One region of the Salinivibrio sp. PR919 genome, then DNA from elsewhere that is predicted to be linked to it. Evidence: predicted binding sites of a transcription regulator. Region 1 holds the regulator's gene; each other region holds the start of a gene.
What was found. The regulator CRP, encoded in region 1, controls carbon source genes, mostly activating them, when cyclic AMP is high. The targets are predictions, from matches to a motif close to TGTGANNNNNNTCACA.
Positions count from the first base shown of each region.

Region 1 (11,641 bases):
GCCGTCCTGACTATGTGCTGGATTCATTCAGTGAGCTACAAGCCGTGGTCGCCAGCCACCAAGCATAACGATTATATAGCAACATAACTACCGCCCGGTTGGGCAACGCGTAAAGGAACCTAATCATCATGAGTCAATCTTCAAAACCCATTGTACTGAGTGGTGTGCAGCCCTCGGGTGAACTAAGTATCGGTAACTATCTAGGCGCGCTGCGTCAGTGGGAACAGATGCAAGATGATTATGACTGCCAATACTGTGTGGTGGATTTGCATGCGATTACCGTTCATCAAGATGCGGATGCGTTACGCGAAGCAACCTTGGATGCGCTGGCGTTGTGCTTGGCGGTGGGCGTGAGCCCCGAGAAAAGTAACTTGTTTGTACAATCGCACGTGCCAGAGCATGCGCAATTGGGCTGGGTATTGAACTGTTACACCCAAATGGGTGAGCTGAACCGCATGACTCAGTTTAAAGATAAATCGCAGCGTCATGCTGAGAATATCAACGCCGGTCTATTTGGATATCCAGTGCTGATGGCGGCAGATATTTTGCTGTATCAAACCAATCAAGTGCCTGTAGGTAATGATCAGAAGCAGCACCTAGAACTTGCCCGTGACATTGCCACGCGCTTTAACAACCGTTACGGCGATGTCTTTACCATGCCTGAGCCTTACATTCCTGATGTGAATGCTCGGGTGATGAGCTTGCAAGATCCGACCAAGAAAATGTCGAAGTCGGATGATAACCGTAATAACGTGATTGGTTTGCTCGAAGATCCCAAAGCCATTGCCAAGAAAATCAAACGTGCGGTTACCGACTCGGAAGAACCTCCGCGTGTCCATTTTGATATCGAGCAAAAGCCGGGTGTCTCTAACTTGCTTGGTTTGCTGTCCGGGGCGACCGGTGAGTCAATTGCCGCACTAGAAAAAGCCTACGAAGGCAAAATGTATGGCCATCTGAAAAAAGATACGGCTGAAGCGGTGGTGGCGATGCTCGAGCCTCTCCAAGCGCGTTATCATGAGTACCGCGCTGACCGTGCACTGCTCGACAGTGTGATGCAAAAAGGTGCTGAGCATGCATCGGCACGCGCACAGCAAACCTTGCGTAAAGTGTATGACGCCGTGGGTTTTGTTCCACGCGTGTAGCACACGAATATGACGGTATAAAAAAGCAGCGGCCGATTCCGCTGCTTTTTTGATCAGACCGGAACCCAACTCTCACTTCTTATAAGTCCATCAATAGTAACTGTTTCTGATGCGAGCCAAATCACGCCATTCTGTGTATCCATCGTTAATAATGCGCGCGAAATTCGAGTAATCACTCAAACTACGTGAAGGAACAGGTATGAAAAAGCCACTGATGTGGTCGCCGCTAGCATTGATGATGGCGGGACTCGCCATGCCCGCGGCCGCCAAAGCCCCCCTCGAGCAAACCTACCAGTGCGGTATGACGCCCACCACGCCCATTTATGCGATCCAAGGTGACGGTGAGCGCAGCCCATTGGTCCCGGCGGGCAAATACAGCTCCGATAAAACCTATGCGGTACAAGGTGTGGTCACTGCGGTGACCCAAGGCCTTTATAAAGGGGTTTGGATTCAAGATCCTCAAGGGGATGGCAATCGCGCCACGTCCGATGGCTTGTTTGTGTACTTGCGGGACGCTGATGCTCTCAATTTGCAGCCCGGTGACACCTTATGTGCCAGTGGTAAGGTCAAAGAGTATTATGGTCATACGCAATTGGGTGTGACCGATAATCAAGTGGCTAAGGGCCCGTATTATGGCCCGTTGGCCCCGACTGCCATTCGTGTGGATCACGGTGAGTCGTTAAAGGATGCACTTGAGCGTTACGAAGGCATGTATGTGACCATGGACGCGGACAGTGAGCTGGTGATCACCCGTAATTTTGGCTTTGACTACGACGCGTTTCGCAACAATATGGTGTTAACGCACCGCACTCCTTTATTTAAACCCACGCAACTTTATCCAGCGTTAACCGACGAAGCGAAAGCGCTTGCGGCGAACAATGCGGCGAATCAGCTTTATATCGAAAGTGATCAAAAAGCCAAAGATGGACAAATTCCCTATTTCCCTGGACTCGACGCTGAGCAAGGCTATCTACGTATTGGCGATCGTATTGAGCATTTGTCTGGCGTGATGGGCTTTAGCTACGATCAGTACCGTTTAGTGGCGACCAACACCATTACCGCCGGTGACATTGTACACCTTCACGATCGTCAAGATGCACCCGCGACGGTACCGAATACCGACATTAAAGTCGCCAGCTTTAACGTACTCAACTATTTCACCAGTGCCAGCGCCATTGGTGGCCCTTTAAATGTCACCTGTAAAGATCGCGACCATGCGGACGCCAAGCGTGGTTGCAACCGAGGCGCTAAAACCGCCGCTGAGTTTGAGCTCCAACGTACCAAGATTGTCAATGCCCTCCGCGCGATGGATGCTGATATCGTTGGCTTGATGGAACTTGAAAATAATGGGTTTGAAGCTGGAAGCGCCATTGCCGATTTGGTGACCCACCTCAACGCAGAGTTTGCGGATCCTGCAGACCATTATCAGTTTGTTGAACCTAGCGATGCGGTGAAAAATCAGGGCGCGTTTTTTGGCTCTGATGCGATCATGGTCGGCATGATTTACCGCCCTGCAAAAGTCTCGTTAGCCGGTGACGCACAAGCGGTTGCTATGCCCGAGCAGCATATAAGTGGTGAAAACCCTGAGGGCGAAACGCGCGAGCTTAATAAGTATCAACGCGACAGCCTGCTGCAAGCGTTTAGCATTAATGGCGAGCCGTTACATATTGTGGTTAACCACTTTAAGTCGAAAGGATCAGGCTGTTATGAAGATTGGATCGCGGGTGAATTCGAGACGGATACCGCAGATTTACAAGGACATTGTAATGCTTTCCGTGTCTCCGCGGCAGTGACATTACGCGATCGTCTGCAGCAGCTGGATGGAGACGTATTGATCCTTGGCGATCTCAATGCGTACGCGAAAGAAGATCCGGTCCGTGTATTAACCGACTACCAACGTCAGCCGAATCAGCGCGATATCATGACAGCCGCAGGCACGGAAATTCGCGGTGTACCTATGCATCCGACCGCACAAGCGGTAGAGAAAGGCCTGGGCTATATCAATCTCGCCACGGCGCGATTGGGTGATAAAGCCTATTCCTACTCGTACTCGGGTGAATTGGGGAGTCTCGACCACGCCATCGCCAGCGCTAGCTTGGCGGAAAAAGTCGTCGGTGTGGAAGACTGGCACATCAACTCGGTCGAAAGCACCTTGTTTGAATACGGTCGTCGTTACACTGGGGATTTGGTGAAATCGACCAATCCGTTCTCTTCGTCAGATCATGACCCTGTGATTGTGTCTTTGGCGTATCCGGATCCGGTTGTGCCTGTATCGGTTACCATTAATAACCGCAGTATTTTGCCGATTATTCCGATGCTGAATGGACAAAAAAGTCCTGATCACGCTTGGATGAAATGGCGCTCACAACGCACCTTTGATACGCAAAGCCCATTGGTAAAAGGGCTGAAACTTGATAAAGATGATCGTATCGAGGTCACTGTGAAAGCGCTGGGTTTGATCCCCGTCTATTGTGGCAGTGCGCCGGCGAGTCAGCCCATGTCGGTCCGTTACACCGGCTTCCGTTGCCAACTACGTTAATTTAATCACTGCGGGCAGTGGCAACACCGCCCGCGGATGACGCTTGTCAGGCACTGTGTTAGCATCATTCCGGTTTTCAATCGGATGGCGCAGCACAGTGCTTCTTATCATCGATAATTACGACTCCTTTACCTACAACCTCTATCAGTACTTTTGCCAATTGGGCGTGGACGTGTGTGTTAAACGCAATGACGAGTTGGCTATCGCAGACATTGAGGCGATGGAGCCCTCCCATTTAGTGATCTCTCCTGGTCCTTGTACGCCGAATGAGGCGGGGATTTCTCTCGAGGTCATTCGCCATTTTGCCGGACAGATACCGATTTTAGGCGTGTGTCTTGGCCATCAGTCCATTGCACAGGTCTTTGGTGCGTCGGTGATCCGCGCCAATGCGGTGATGCACGGTAAGACGTCGTTGGTCGAACATGATCATCAAGGGGTATTTAACCGCTTACCCAGTCCGTTTATCGTCACACGGTATCACTCGTTGGTGGTTGACCCGCAAACCCTGCCTGATTGTTTGACCGTGACAGCGACCACCACTGAGCCCGATGGTCGCCAAATCATTATGGGATTGAAGCACCGAACCCTGCCAATTGAGGGGGTACAATTCCATCCGGAGAGCATTTTGACTGAACACGGCCATGACTTACTGGCGAATTTCTTACAGCAATAGTTACAAAAAATAGCGATCTTTATCACTATTTTCACATTTCGTTTTTTCTGACGTGATTATCAGTGGCTGCAACCTTATGCAGCCATCACCGTCATCCCGCACCACTCATGCCTTACAGGCATCTCAGCCTTGCTGATTAGGCGCTTCTTTCGCCTCACACTTTGTGCATAACTATATCTCTAATTTGCATGGTATTTGTTATTCTGCTGAAAAGAAAAAATAATCTGCTATTGCCGCGGTTAAAAGAATGTAAATACTATGCGTCATGGAAAAAACACAGAAGGATTGAGTGATGACGATGGACAAAAAAGTAGAACGTAAACTCTTTGATGAAGTGATGGTACCTTGCTACAACCCGATGCCCATGATCCCAGATCACGGCAAAGGCTCCCGCATTTGGGACCAAGAAGGGCAAGAGTACGTCGACTTTGCGGGTGGGATTGCGGTGAGCTGTTTGGGCCATTGTCATCCCGTCATGGTGGATGCGTTGACTGAGCAAGCTCAAAAGCTTTGGCACTTAAGCAACGTCATGACGAATGCACCTGCATTGCGTCTTGCAAAGCGCCTCACTGAGTTGTCATTTGCGGATCGTGTTTTCTACGCAAACTCTGGCGCCGAAGCGAACGAAGCAGCGCTAAAGTTGGCGCGCCGCTGGGCAAAAGAAGAACACGGCGAGCACAAAAGCGAAATCATTGCGTTTAGCAAAGGTTTCCATGGTCGCACCTTCTTCACGGTCACCGTGGGCGGTCAACCTGCTTATTCTGACGGTTTTGGTCCTAAGCCGGGTGATATTACCCACCTGCCATACAATGACTTAGCAGCGCTGGCTGATCATATCTCCGATCGCACTTGTGCGGTGATGATGGAGCCACTGCAAGGTGAAGGCGGCATTATTCCTCCAGAGCCGGGTTTCTTGGAAGGTGTACGTGAGCTGTGTGACAAACACAATGCCTTGCTGATCTTCGATGAAGTGCAAACCGGTAATGGCCGTACGGGCACCTTCTATGCGTATCAACAATCGGGCGTCGCTCCCGATATCTTAGCCACCGCTAAGTCACTGGGTGGGGGGATCCCGATTGGTGCCATGTTGACCACCGAAGCCCTAGCGGCACACATGAAACCGGGGACGCATGGCTCAACCTATGGCGGTAACCCCTTGGCATGTGCGGTCGCAGAAGCGGTGGTGGACGAAGTGACCAAACCCGAGGTTCTTGACGGTGTTATTGAGCGCGAACAGTGGTTCCGCGATGGTCTAGAAGCGATCAACGATAAATACGGCATCTTCAGTGAAGTGCGCGGTAAAGGTTTGTTGCTTGGCGCGGCACTCAACAAGGAGTGGGAAGGGCGTGCGCGAGACATCTTAGTGGCGGCCGGTGAGGAAGGCTTGCTGGTGCTGGTCGCGGGCCCGAATGTGGTGCGTTTCACCCCATCATTGGTGATTACCAAAGCGGATATTGAAGAAGGTATGGCGCGCCTTGATCGTGCTATTGCGAAGGTCGTTGCTGCATAAGGCGGCCTTTACACTCGGAGGGATTTGAGATGTTAGTTATTCGGCCTATCCGTGCGTCAGATTTTGATGCACTGATGTTGTGTGCGGAAGAGTCCGGTCATGGATTTACCTCATTGCCGGTTGATGCCGATTTGCTACAAGGACGTATCAACAATTCGCTAGAAAGCTTTGCCAAGCACGTCACTAGCCCTGGCATGGAAGGCTACCTGATGGTGGCCGAAGATACCGAAACAGGTGAGGTTGCGGGCACCACGGGGATCGAGGCGGCAATCGGCCTCGATAGCCCCTTTTATAGTTATCACTTAACTAAAGTGGTGCACTCATCGCGCAAGCTCAATGTCCATAACATTGTTGAAGTGCTGACGTTTGGTAACAACTACACCGGAGCGACGGAAATTTGCACCCTGTTTTTGCGTCCTGAGTTTCGAGGTGGCCTCAACGGTAAACTGCTTTCCAAGTGTCGCTTCTTGATGCTCGCTGAGTTTCCTGAGCGCTTTGCGGATGTGATTTTTGCCGAAATGCGTGGCGTGTCTGATGATGATGGCAATTCGCCGTTCTGGCAGTGGCTTAAGGACAACTTCTTTTCGATTGACTTTACTTTGGCCGATTACCTAACCGGTATCGGTGCGAAAGGGTTTATTGCCGACTTAATGCCTAAGTTGCCGATTTACGTCAGTCTGTTGAGTGAAGAAGCGCGTGCTGTGATTGGACAAGTGCACCCGAAAACACGGCCAGCACTGCGTCTGTTGGAGAAAGAAGGCTTTTCATGCCGAGGATATGTGGACATCTTTGATGCCGGTCCAACGGTCGAGTGTTTGCGCCACAATATCGAATCGGTCCGCCATTCATTTAATGCGACGGCTAGCGTGCGTGAGCATAGCAGTGCTCAGCACTACTTAATTTCGAATACCGATTTTGCGGGCTTCCGCGCGACTGCGGCGAAAGCGGCACTTGATCCGGAAACCAATCACGTTGTGATTGCGCCAGAGGTTGCCGAAGCGCTGCAAGTTAAAGACGGCGATCGACTCCGTTTGATCGCGATGGAGGAGTAAGGATGACACATCAAACCGCAGGCCATTTGATCAATGGTGAATGGACGCCGGGTGAAGGCGACGTCATGACTTCGCTAAACCCTTTTGATAGCCGTTGTATTTGGCAAGGCAATGAAGCCACGAAACCGCAGGTTGAACAAGCGGTAAGCGCGGCACGACAAGCCTTTCTTACTTGGCGGAATACCGATTTTGCCGAGCGCCAAGCCTTGGTAGAACGCTTCGCTGAAATTGTGAAAGCCAATACCGACGATCTGGCGCGTACCATCGCTGAAGAAACCGGTAAGCCATTTTGGGAAACCAAAACCGAAGTGGGCGCCATGGTGGGTAAAATTGCCATTTCGCTGCGCGCTTACCATGAACGTACAGGATCGCGGGAAAAAGACGTCAATGGTACGCAAGCTGTACTGCGGCATCGTCCCCTTGGTGTGATGGCAGTGTTTGGGCCGTATAATTTCCCCGGTCACTTGCCTAATGGCCATATTGTCCCGGCACTATTGGCCGGAAACAGTGTGGTTTTCAAGCCATCCGAACTGACGCCTAAAGTGGCTGAACAAACCCTTGGCTACTGGTTAGAAGCCGGTCTACCTGCTGGGCTGATTAACTTGGTGCAAGGGGGTCGTGATACCGGCGAAGCGCTAGCACAAGCGCGAGGTATTGATGGCCTTCTATTTACCGGGAGTGCCAACACCGGACACATCCTCCATCGCCAGTTTGCCGGCCAACCGGACAAAATGCTGGCATTGGAAATGGGGGGCAATAACCCACTGGTTATCAGTGATAAACATAGTGGTGTGGATGCCACGGTTTATACCATTATTCAATCGGCTTACCTCAGTGCCGGTCAGCGTTGTACGTGTGCACGTCGTTTGCTTCTTCCTAAAGGGGAGGTGGGTGACAAGATCTTGGCGCGCTTGGCAGCGTGGACTAAAACGATCCGTGTGGGCGGCCAATTCGATGATCCGGCGCCCTTTATGGGCGCACAGATCTCTGTGGCGGCAGCCGAAGGGATCTTAGCCACTCAGCAAAAACTGATCGATCTCGGTGGCAAGCCAGTCGTCGCTTGTGAACATCGCCATGATGCCGTGATCTCGCCGGGGATCATTGATGTTAGCGGGATCGCCGAGTTACCCGATGAAGAATACTTCGGTCCTTTATTGCAGGTGCAGCGTTACACCGATATGGCCGATGCATTGACGAAAGCGAATGATACCCGCTACGGCTTATCGGCAGGCCTTATCAGTGACGACGATGGTGAATGGCAATACTTCCTTGACCATATTCGCGCCGGTATTGTAAACCGTAACCGTCAATTGACCGGTGCCAGTGGGGATGCACCATTTGGTGGTCCGGGCGCGTCGGGTAACCTGCGTCCAAGTGCTTATTATGCCGCCGATTATTGTGCCTACCCTATGGCATCGATGGAAGGCGAGCAGGTCACCTTGCCCGAGAGCTTTGCGCCGGGGATCACGCCTCTTGATTAAGGAGAACAACATGGATAGTTGCCAAGCGTTATTTGACAGACTGTGGCAAGACTACACCCAGCGTCTTTGCCCTTCTGCGCAGAAAGTGCATGGGTTGCTCGAAGAAGGCCAACCCCTGATCAATGATCACATTGCACTGCGCACCTTTGCACTGCCTAATGTAGGGCTGGACAAGCTTGCCCGTCCTTTTATTGCGTTGGGCTATGAACCGAAAGGTGAGTACACCTTTGAAGCGAAGAAGCTCAACGCACGTCACTACGAGCATCCCGACCCTTTGATGCCGAAAGTGTTTATTAGTGAATTGATGGTGGGCCAATGCTCGACAACATTGCAATCCATCGTGCGCGACTTAGTGGCGAATGTAGACGATGATGCGCTGAAAGGGAGCGATTTTCTTCATCAAGGACGTTTGTGGGAGTTGGATTGGCAAACCTACAAGACGTTAGCGGATGAAAGTGAATATGCAGCTTGGGTGGCAGCGCATGGCTATGGGGCGAACCACTTTACCGTCAGCGTGAATCAGCTGAACAACCATGATAGCTGTCAAGCGGTTAACGATACCTTGCGCCAAAATGGTTTTACCATTAACGAATCTGGCGGGGAGGTCAAAGGGGATGCATCAGTCTTTTTGGAGCAATCCTCGACGATGGCTGATCGCGTGCCGGTGCAATTTAGCGATGCACGCCATGATATTCCGGGGGGGTTCTACGAGTTTGCGAAACGGTATCCGCTTCCGGACGGTGAACTTTATCAAGGTTTTGTCGCCGCCTCGGCTGATAAAATCTTTGAAAGTACGCATCAATAGTGGCGAGAGAAGAAAAGGAGAGCGATGCTCTCCTTTTTTGGGTGGCTGTGTTTAGCGACTTTCAATATCGAGCCAGAATTTATCGTCAATCGCCTGAGTTTCATTACTCAGATGTGGGTTGTCGACGCGAATAAAGGTGCGCTCACCAATATTGGCTTTCTCAAAGGTCTCTTTTACCAGAGGCGCATTCTCAAAAAATTCGATGAAGGATCCGTCTTGATAGGCGGCCGCAAAGGCATCATTGAGCATGGTCGCCACCTCTGGGTTTTGGGGCGATACAAACAAGAACATCGGGAAGCGATAGATCAGCATTAAGTGCGGATCGACCAACAGATTTGCATATTGAGGTCGCTCTGCCAGTTCGCTAAAAGGTTCGATAAGCGCACGCGGGAAGAGGTCTGCCCGTCCGGTATCGACGGCTTTAAAGATATTCTCAAAGCTTGAAATTTCTCGAACCCGAAATCCCGCTGACTGCAAGACCTTCACATCGGCCCAGCCTTGCCCTTGGATCATGGTCAGATTATTGAGCCCTGCTTGGTCACTGATTTGTGCAAGCTTGGGTTCGGTGGCTTGATTAGTAATGAACAAGCGATGGCCTAAGAGACCCCGAAAAACTGGATAACGGATGGGAAGTAACTCTGACTCAAGGGTACGGTCGGCCCCGAGCCAATCTACCGTCAGTCGTCCTTGTTTCAGCATTTCTACTTTACGAGACTGAGAGCCAATTTGGCCTTGAAAGGCCTGTAACGTGACAGACTCACCCGATTTTTCCGCTAAAAACTCAATCAAGTCGATAGCGTATAAATCGAGGGCAGAGCCAGCCCGTGGTTCTGGGTGGACAATGGTGATATTCGCCGCAGCAGTTGAAGAAACCGCCGCGAGTAGCAATGCAGCAAGGGTGTGACGTAAGCTTCTCATAAACGACATCCTGTTAATCAGTTGTTAGATGGGTCGTTTTTGAAGTGTAGAACTTAGGTAATGAGTTTCCAGTCAATAAAAATAAAAAACCGACGCAAAAGCGCCGGTTTTATCGCAACACGCGAGGATTAGCGTGTGCCGTAAACCACAATGGTTTTACCGTGAGCTGAGATAAGATTCTGCTCTTCCAGCATTTTAAGGATACGCCCAACCGTCTCACGCGAACAGCCAACAATTTGACCGATTTCCTGACGCGTGATCTTGATTTGCATGCCGTCAGGGTGAGTCATGGCGTCAGGTTGCTTCGCCAAGTTCAGTAGGGTTTGTGCAATGCGGCCGGTCACGTCCAGGAAGGCAAGGTCTCCCACTTTCTGGCTGGTCACTTGCAGGCGACGCGCCATCTGAGAGGAGAGACGCATCAAAATGTCTGGGTTAACTTGGATCAGCTGGCGGAATTTCTTGAATGAAATTTCTGCCACTTCGCAAGGTGATTTCGCACGTACCCATGCGGTGCGCTCTTGGTCCTCTTCGAACAGACCAAGTTCGCCGATGAAGTCACCTTGGTTAAGGTAAGACAGGATCATCTCCTTGCCTTCTTCATCTTTGATTAGTACGGCCACAGAACCTTTCACGATGTAGTACAAGGTCTCCGCCTTTTCCCCTGCATGGATCAGAGTACTTTTGGACGGGTACTTGTGAATATGACAATGTGAAAGGAACCACTCGAGTGTAGGGTCTGTTTGAGGTTTTCCTGGAACCATATAACTTATTTCCTCTGCATGTGTTGCCCGGCAACGACGTCCTGTCTTTGTCTGAATGGAAACCCATCAGTCCAATGCACAGAATACGAGGTCTTGGCGCAGGCTACAAGCTCACTGTATGTTAACAAGAGTGTATCTTTTTTCTATCTGGATTTCTTGATTTTGATCTAAGCCAACCGCCTAAAAATTCGGCAAAAATGTGGCTAAGATCACGACCTGAGAAGTAATACACGTTAAGTGCGCTACGGCGCTTAACCTATCTTGCCTTTCTCAATCAACTGTTGGATCAAGGGGCGAATAATCAGCTCCATCGCAAATCCCATTTTACCGCCGGGCACGACCAGCGTGTTGTGCCGAGACATAAAGGCGCCACTGATCATTTGCAGTAAATAAGGAAAATCGACGTTCTTCATGCCACGAAAGCGGATCACGACAAAACTTTCGTCGAGTGACGGGATCCCTTTTGCATTCAGCGGGTTAGATGTATCTACGGTTGGGACGCGTTGGAAGTTAATATGCGTGCGAGAAAACTGCGGCGTAATATAGTGCAAGTAATCGTCCATGGAACGCACAATGGAGTCCGTAACGGCCTCGCGGGAATGGCCGCGGTCGCGCGTATCGCGGACAAACTTTTGAATCCACTCCAAGTTAACGATAGGCACCATGCCGATCAGTAAATCAACATGTTGGGCGACATTGACGTCACCATCCACCACTCCGCCATGCAAGCCTTCATAAAATAATACGTCGGTATTTTCAG
Region 1 covers NZ_MUFL01000021.1:15,059-26,699, reverse strand. Annotated here, with positions in the region: gene BZG83_RS06010 (phosphoglycolate phosphatase) at 1-68, shown strand, start outside; gene trpS (tryptophan--tRNA ligase) at 129-1,142, shown strand; gene BZG83_RS06000 (ExeM/NucH family extracellular endonuclease) at 1,342-3,681, shown strand; gene BZG83_RS05995 (anthranilate synthase component II) at 3,779-4,354, shown strand; gene BZG83_RS05990 (aspartate aminotransferase family protein) at 4,647-5,864, shown strand; gene astA (arginine N-succinyltransferase) at 5,894-6,916, shown strand; gene astD (succinylglutamate-semialdehyde dehydrogenase) at 6,919-8,397, shown strand; gene BZG83_RS05975 (DUF1338 domain-containing protein) at 8,408-9,202, shown strand; gene BZG83_RS05970 (hypothetical protein) at 9,254-10,120, opposite strand; gene crp (cAMP-activated global transcriptional regulator CRP) at 10,249-10,881, opposite strand; gene BZG83_RS05960 (phosphoribulokinase) at 11,133-11,641, opposite strand, start outside.

Region 2 (3,904 bases), on a different contig from region 1:
TCCTGAAAATCCCAATGCGGTGATCACCATTGATTTGGCGCGAGACCCAGCACCTCTTTTTGAGCTAGATGCCGATGCGCTGCGCGAGCGTTTGTATACGCCTCATCACGCACTCGCGGAGGATGAATTACCTGCACCACTGAAACTGGTTCACATCAATAAATGCCCGATCTTAGCCGATGCCAAAACGCTACGTCCGGAAGATGCTGCGCGCTTAGGGGTAGATCGCGAAGCCTGCTTGCGTCATCTAAAAGCGCTAAAAGCCGCACCAGAGCTAAGAGAAAAACTGGTTGCCGTCTTTGCCGAATCAAAACCTTTTGACGATCAAGACGTCGATAGTGCCCTATATGCAGGTTTTTTCTCGAAAAGCGATCAAAGTGCAATGGAAATTATTCGTGCGCGCGATCCTGAAAACCTTGCCGCGCTCGATTTGAGCGTCGATGACTGGCGTATAAAGCCGCTGCTGTTCCGCTATCGCGCGCGTAATTATCCGTGGACACTGACTGACGCTGAGCAGCAAAAGTGGTTTATGCACCGTCGCGACTATTTCGAGACCCACCTGCCCGCATACATGGAAAACTTACAGCAATTGGTCGACGCCCATCAAGATGACGAACACCAGCTGAAGATCCTTAAAGCGGTGTACCACTATGTGGAATCCTTGGTCAGTTAATTTTGCTTCCCTTGCCGTGGTGCCATCTGAGCCGCTGGCAAGGGAGTCACCTCCTATACTATTGATAGATAATCATTTTTAAATATTTCCTCACACGCTGCCCAACTTCGCCTACCAAAAAAAACGTCCATATTCTAGTTGCAGATCCGTGATTTGAGTCCACACTTTTAAAAAGAGTATCGTGTGGAGTGGGCTCAATCATGACAACCAAAGTGAATACGCGCTGTTATCGATTTGCGGATGTTGATTTCGAACCAGAAAGCAGAACCTTATATTGGACCGACCAAACCATCACGGTACTGTCCTACGAAGAGTCACGCATGCTAGAAATGCTTTGTTACTACGCGGGAGAAGTGTTATCCAGCCGCACGCTGTTTAAGCAAGTCGCGTTACCGGATAGCTCGTTTGCGCAGCACCAAAGTGTGGTGACGTCTTTAATGGCAAAATCCTATCGTAACGGCAAAAAATGCTTGCCATTCGAAGTGGTGGGCGAGTTTGGCTACCGCGTTGCCCTACCCCAACAAACCCTGTCGCACCGACCCGCACCGAGAGCGCAACCACAAGCCGATGAGACACCATCGCTCGCCAAGCCAGATGATTTACAAGCGGCAGACTTTAGTATCACCAAACCACTGATCGTATTACTTAGCGCTGCCAGTGTGATTATTGGCATTACAGCGTTGCTCACTTAGGAGTTTTATTCTTGTGGGCTAGCGAGCACACAACATCTGCTCGCAAGCTTTTTATCAGTAGAATGGAGGCGACATGGCAAAACATTTGTTGCTATTGCTACTCTACATTACTCTTCTGTCGGCCCCTGCCGCATGGGCACAGAGCGGCACCAATCATCAAAACGGTGTACCACAAACACTCGTGATCCATATGGGGGAACTGCCAGGTCTGATTCAACTTGACGGGTCAGGGCCTTTCGTGGATTTTGTGCGCTTTCTCGATGCGCAAGATCCGAACGTACAAATCGACATTGAAGTTTTTCCCATTCATCGCGCGATTAATGGCATCGTACAGGGCAACGCCGATTTAATGCTACCTGCCGTGCGTCCAACGAAAACAGTCACCGATTTACCGTTTGCATTTAGCAGCGAATCGTTTGGCGATGTTACCCATGTTTTGTATACCAACAAACATAAGCCGCTACCGGTTGATGTCCTTTGGGCTAATCCCGAGCGTTACACGATCGAAGCCGTGCCCTACTACATGCCATTTAAAGTCACACGCTCCCACAGTATTACGCAATCTTTACGTCGCCTTGCTGCAGGCCGTATTGACGGATTCGTGTGGGCGCAAGAAGAAGCAGATTTAATACTCAAACAGTTAGGATTAACAAATATTCGTCGTGCTCACTTCGCTGATTTTCAAGATGTATTTGTGATCCCTAAGGGAGAGAAAGGTGAGGCTATTGATGCCTACCTCACTGCGTTGATCACACGCCTGCGTGAAAATGGCACGTTAGCGCGTGAGTACTATAAAGTTCATCGCCCTTACGTGGATTGGCAGCCTGAATAGCAACCTGCACACTTGTATTTAAAAGCAATCATAGTGACTGTATTTACAGGCTTAAAAATGTTGACGTCACTCTAAGTTTGAGCAACAAGATCGTATTTGCATCCTATGCGTGACATTACTCACACATTTATCAAAATCGCTTCTCTACACTGATAGGCCGTTAACCATTTAGAAGTGATGCTATGCGAACCGCACTCATTGACGCACTGACACAATTGCCAGACTCACTACAGAGCACCGTCTCGGAATGGCTTCACGCATCGGCGTTTGATGCGACCTTTACGCCCGCGCAAGTGGCAGACATGGAAGCCGCAAGTGGCCTGTCTGGCGCGGCATTGCGCCTTGCTTTGCTCCCATTAGCCGCAGCTTATGCGGTGACACCCATTTCTCGTTTTAATGTAGGGGCGATTGTCAGAGGAGAAGATGGCACTTTATACCTAGGTGCAAATATCGAACTGACTGGCGTTCAACTTGGACAAACCGTGCATGCAGAGCAAGCTGCGATCAGCCACGCATGGACCAAAGGGGCGACGCGCTTAACCGACATCACCATTAATTACAGCCCTTGCGGTCACTGTCGTCAGTTTATGAACGAGTTAAATGGTGCTGAGGACTTAGTGATTCAACTGCCTAAATCGGACGCTAAATCACTGCACACTTACCTTCCCGAAGCATTTGGCCCTGCCGACCTCGGTATTGAAGCGCGACTGCTTACCGACCAAACGCAAGGCTTAACGGCAGACGATATTGACGATCCTCTGCTTAAACAAGCCGTTGAAGCGGCGAACATTAGCCATGCGCCTTATTCCAGTAACTACAGCGGTGTCGCGATTGAAACAAATGACGGTCATGTGTTTAAAGGAATGTATGCTGAAAATGCGGCCTTTAATCCGAGTTTGCCTCCACTGCAAGTTGCTTTAATTGCCGCCAATATGGCGGGTTACTCGTGGGATCAGATTGCCTCTGTGGCTTTAGCCGAAGTGGTGAACAGCACCGTGAGCCATTTGGCCGACACCCAAGCGAGCTTGGATGCCATTAATCCCGACATTCCCTTGTTATATGCAGGGTTAAGAGCTTAATACAAAACATCAGGCCGCATTGATTTCTAGTCGCTCTGCGGCCTATTTTGCGCTACTATCCGAGCATATTTTTTCGGATAACCACAGCGATGAAACAAATTCATAATCCCATCCAAGGTGCTGTTTGGATGTTGATCGCCGGCCTCTGTTTTGCGCTGGTTAATAGCCTCTCACAATACGTCAGTTTTAAACTCGGCCTACCGTCGACCACCGTCGCCTTTATTCAATATGCGATCGCACTGGTTGCGATGATTCCTTGGCTAAAACAGTTGGGTATGCGTCAAGCATTAAAAACACAGCATTTAGGAAAACACTGTCTGCGCGTGTTTATCTCGGTGATTGGTATTCAACTTTGGCTGTGGGCCCTCGCCTATCCTGTACCGATTTGGCAAGGTATTGCTCTGCTTATGACTTCCCCCTTATTTGCCACTATCGGATCTGGGTTATTTTTACGCGAACGTGTTGGTATCGCTCGCAGCCTAGCAACTCTCGCGGGCTTCTGTGGTGCGATGATTATCTTAGAGCCTTGGTCAGACGGATTTACTTGGGCTACACTCTTGCCTGTCGGTGCCGCGTTTTTTTGGGCCACTTATTCGTTGATGGTCAAACGATTATCAGCCTATGATCC
Region 2 covers NZ_MUFL01000056.1:10,551-14,454, reverse strand. Annotated here, with positions in the region: gene sbcB (exodeoxyribonuclease I) at 1-673, shown strand, start outside; gene BZG83_RS11260 (winged helix-turn-helix domain-containing protein) at 874-1,365, shown strand; gene BZG83_RS11255 (ABC transporter substrate-binding protein) at 1,439-2,197, shown strand; gene cdd (cytidine deaminase) at 2,380-3,276, shown strand; gene BZG83_RS11245 (DMT family transporter) at 3,366-3,904, shown strand, end outside.
Region 2: the regulator CRP is predicted to act here: its motif matches at 2,306-2,321, upstream of cdd (cytidine deaminase).

Region 3 (3,904 bases), on a different contig from region 1:
CGGCCGTGATTAACATCCAGCCTTGATTGACCTGTGGCGAGGCTTGTGGCTGGCGACGCAATAAGCGCTGCGATTCAGACACGACCCGCGCATACCCGTCGATCACGGTAATGGTGCTGCCGAAGATACAGAAAAAGGCGACCACCGCGATCAAATAGCGGGACCATTCACCAATCGTGGCGGCATACAGGCCAACCAATTGATGCGAGAAGCCAATCCCCGATTGCTTTAATTCAACCCCACTGCCATGCAACAGCAGGGCACCGAGTGATAGAAACACAATTGCCAATGCAGCGGTGCCGATATAGCCGACGTTAAAATCAAACAGCGCCGCTTTAGCATTGATGGGCTCAGATTGCGCTTTGCGCTTTAGCCACACCGAGGTGATGCTAGAAATTTCAATCGGGGCGGGCATCCAACCCATGGTGACCACGATAAAGCCAATCGCCGTGATTGACCAAATGGACGGAGCCTGAAAATTAGGCTCAACCGCGACAGGGTTGCCGATTGCCACAGTCACCGCAACCAAGGTGGCACAGGTGAGCGTTGCCATAATCACTTTAGAGAGCCAATCCAGCGCCTTGTAATGGCCAGCAATTAGAATGACCAAACAAGTCATTACAATAATGATGGAAAGGGCGGTCAGGGAGAGATCAAACGGCACAAAATAGCTCAGCAGACTGGCGCTAAATAAAGTCAGTGCGGCTGTATTGATCACGCCGGATACCGCGCTGAGCACGATAAAAAGCCACAGATATCCGCGGCCGAGGCGGGCATAGCCCTCTACTAAGGTTTCGCCGGTTCCTGCGGTGTATTGCACGCCTGCGCGGAAAAAAGGGTATTTAAAGAGATTTACCAGCAGGATTAATGCGGCCAATTGCCAACCATAAATGGCACCGGCTTTGGTTGAGGCAACCAGATGAGAACCACCCACGGCGGCAGCGGCCATCATAATGCCCGGCCCCAAGGCGCGAACACGTTGGATCACAGATAAACGCGATCCGGCCTCGTGAGGAGAGACGGTTTGCATGATTGTTTCCTTTATAATAATTGCGTTGTTGTGTTTGTTTTTATCGCTATTTGATTAATTTTATTGTCAATAGCAGGTTATCAATAACATATGAGCGATCTGTGTCAACCAATCTTGCCAAAAACCCATCTCGCAGCCTATCCGACCATCGTCGTAGCGCTCGGTGAGCGGCCGAGAATAAAATGTGATCAAAGGCCAAATTTAGCTGGARATGCGACTCAAATCACAATAGAATGCCCGCCCAACATGCGCTCTTCGCCAGCCCATAGGCAAAGAGTGGCTGTGTCGCGATTCGCGGCTGAAGAAAAAGTGTCCAAGGTTGGGCCCACCTTCACCGAACCCGCGGTACGATGTAACGCATGATGGAACCTCTTGCCACCTTGGCAGCGTGTCGTACTCATCTGTACCGCAAGTGCAACACAACACGGCAAGGTATTCTATTTATGCAACTTCTCTATAGTGCGGCCGGCATCGTCGCTCTGTTTTTGTGCGCCTATGCGTTCTCCTCTAACCGTAAAGCGATCAACTGGCGTACAGTGCTTGGGGCATTTGGCCTACAAGCGGGTTTTGCCGCACTGGTGCTTTACATTCCAGTAGGACAAGCCATGCTGGGTTCTATGAGCAATGGCGCGGCGAAGCTGCTTTCATTTGCCAACGAAGGCATTGAGTTTGTGTTTGGCCCTCTCGCCAACGACGGGTTTATTTTCGCTGTTAAAGTTCTGCCGCTAATCATTTTTATCAGTGCGCTGATATCCCTCCTTTATCATCTCGGCATTATGCAGTGGGTTATTAAACTTCTCGGCGGTGGTATACAGCGATTACTCGGCACCAGCCGAGCAGAGTCTCTGGTGGCAACCAGCAACATCTTTCTTTCTCAGGGCGAATCTCCTTTGGTAGTTCGCCCTTTTCTTAGCCAAATGACACGCTCTGAACTCTTCGCCGTGATGGTGGGAGGCATGGCCTCGGTCGCCGGTAGCGTGCTAGGCGGATATGCGGCGATGGGTGTGGATTTGAAATACCTGATTGCCGCGAGCTTTATGGCTGCCCCCGGCGGACTTTTGATGGCAAAAATCATTGTGCCGGAAACACAGACACCCGCAGAGCAAAACCATGTGGAGATCAGTGACAGCGATCAAGCCAATGCGATTGACGCCCTCGCCAGCGGCGCGATGAATGGCATGAAAGTCGCGGTGGCTGTGGGCACCATGCTGGTGGCCTTTATCAGTGTGATTGCGATGCTAAACGCTGGGCTGAGTAGCTTAGGTGAGTTGGTTGACATTGACGGTCTAAGCCTAGAAATGCTGTTTGGCTACCTGTTCTCACCGCTGGCACTACTCACCGGTGTACCGGTGCACGAGATCTTCACCGTGGGTAACTTGCTTGGCCAGAAAATTGCGCTTAACGAGTTTGTTGCCTTCTTATCGTTTTCTGATATCAAAGCGAACTTGTCGGTGCAAAGCCAAGTCATCGTGACCTTTGCCTTGTGTGGCTTTGCTAATATTGGCTCGATTGCCATTCAGCTCGGCTCGATTGGTGCGATGGTGCCAGAGCGTCGCAAAGATGTGGCAAGCTTGGGCGTGCGCGCAGTGATTGCCGCCACCTTTGCCAACCTAATGAGTGCGGCTCTGGCGGGTATTTTTATCGCGCTATAAGTACTGTGAAGTAAAAAGATTCTATTAAAGTGTCTCAGTAAAAGGAGGGCGATTGGCGGTAAGCTAATCGCCTTTTGCTAGCAATATCGCCAACCTGATCACGGCTTGAGCGAACAGACCAAAAGCGGCAAATAAAGGGTTTACAACCCACAACGAACCCAATAATATACGCCGCGTTCCGGAGAGATGGCTGAGTGGTTGAAAGCACCGGTCTTGAAAACCGGCAAGGGTTAATAGCCCTTCTAGGGTTCAAATCCCTATCTCTCCGCCACATACCGAAAAGCCGCTGATTATTCAGCGGCTTTTTGCATTTATGCCCCTACAAATCCCCAAACCCTGACCACGCCAACATTTTAGACGCCTTTGTCTAAACACATTACCCAGCGTTTGATAATCTAAGCCCCCTAAAATTCTCGCCCATACATGGCCTTTTGGACGCCGCCAACCAGTGGGCGGTAGCATGGGTGTTTAAGTCAATCCATTGGTATAGCGGTGCCTATCACCTCGTTCCCACGCTCCTGCGTGGTAACGCGTGATGGGTTAGTTGGTATCTTTTCGGGGTAATGTGAACGCCTGAGCTGTGATGGACGGCACGCACATTTTTGCAGACGAGTTGATTGCTTGAAGCGTTGAAAGTCGTCTTAATAACAGTAATTTAGGTGATAGTAGATGCGTATAACGGTTTTGAAAAATCGAGCACGCGCACTAATGCAATGTTAAGTGTCCAAGGAACATCGATGGATCTCAAAGAATTTTTCCCTAAATCTGGCCATATTCAAAGGCTGTACTGTGACAAGTGCAATGGGCATCTTGATTTAGTGTTTGATGATTTTTCTGAAACTGTAAGTGGCGTTGAAATAAGTATCAACGGGCTTCCAATGCTGCATTGTCCAAAATGCAATGAGAAATACCTCCCTGATGATTCCCGCTTTGCAGTAATTCATCTGCACGAGCAGGCAACGAAGAGGTCGAGTGATATAGTAAAAGTCACTCGAAACAAAACGAATCAAGATTTCGGCTTTGGCTCTGTTCCATTTATATATGATTCTGATGACTACAAATACATTCCTGGTCTTAAAAGACCTTGGGATGAAGGTTTTCTAACACCAGTATTCTTTAATCGAGAAGTTTTGCTGAAGTATGACTCATCCCCAACTTATAGGTTAAGTTTCGCGTCCACAACATACGGCGAAATACGAAGAGGGGATGACTTTTCCATGCC
Region 3 covers NZ_MUFL01000040.1:253-4,156, reverse strand. Annotated here, with positions in the region: gene BZG83_RS09260 (NRAMP family divalent metal transporter) at 1-1,030, opposite strand, end outside; gene BZG83_RS09255 (NupC/NupG family nucleoside CNT transporter) at 1,474-2,682, shown strand; tRNA gene BZG83_RS09250 (tRNA-Ser) at 2,863-2,953, shown strand; partial or broken gene BZG83_RS09245 (hypothetical protein) at 3,420-3,904, shown strand, end outside.
Region 3: the regulator CRP is predicted to act here: its motif matches at 1,243-1,258, upstream of BZG83_RS09255 (NupC/NupG family nucleoside CNT transporter).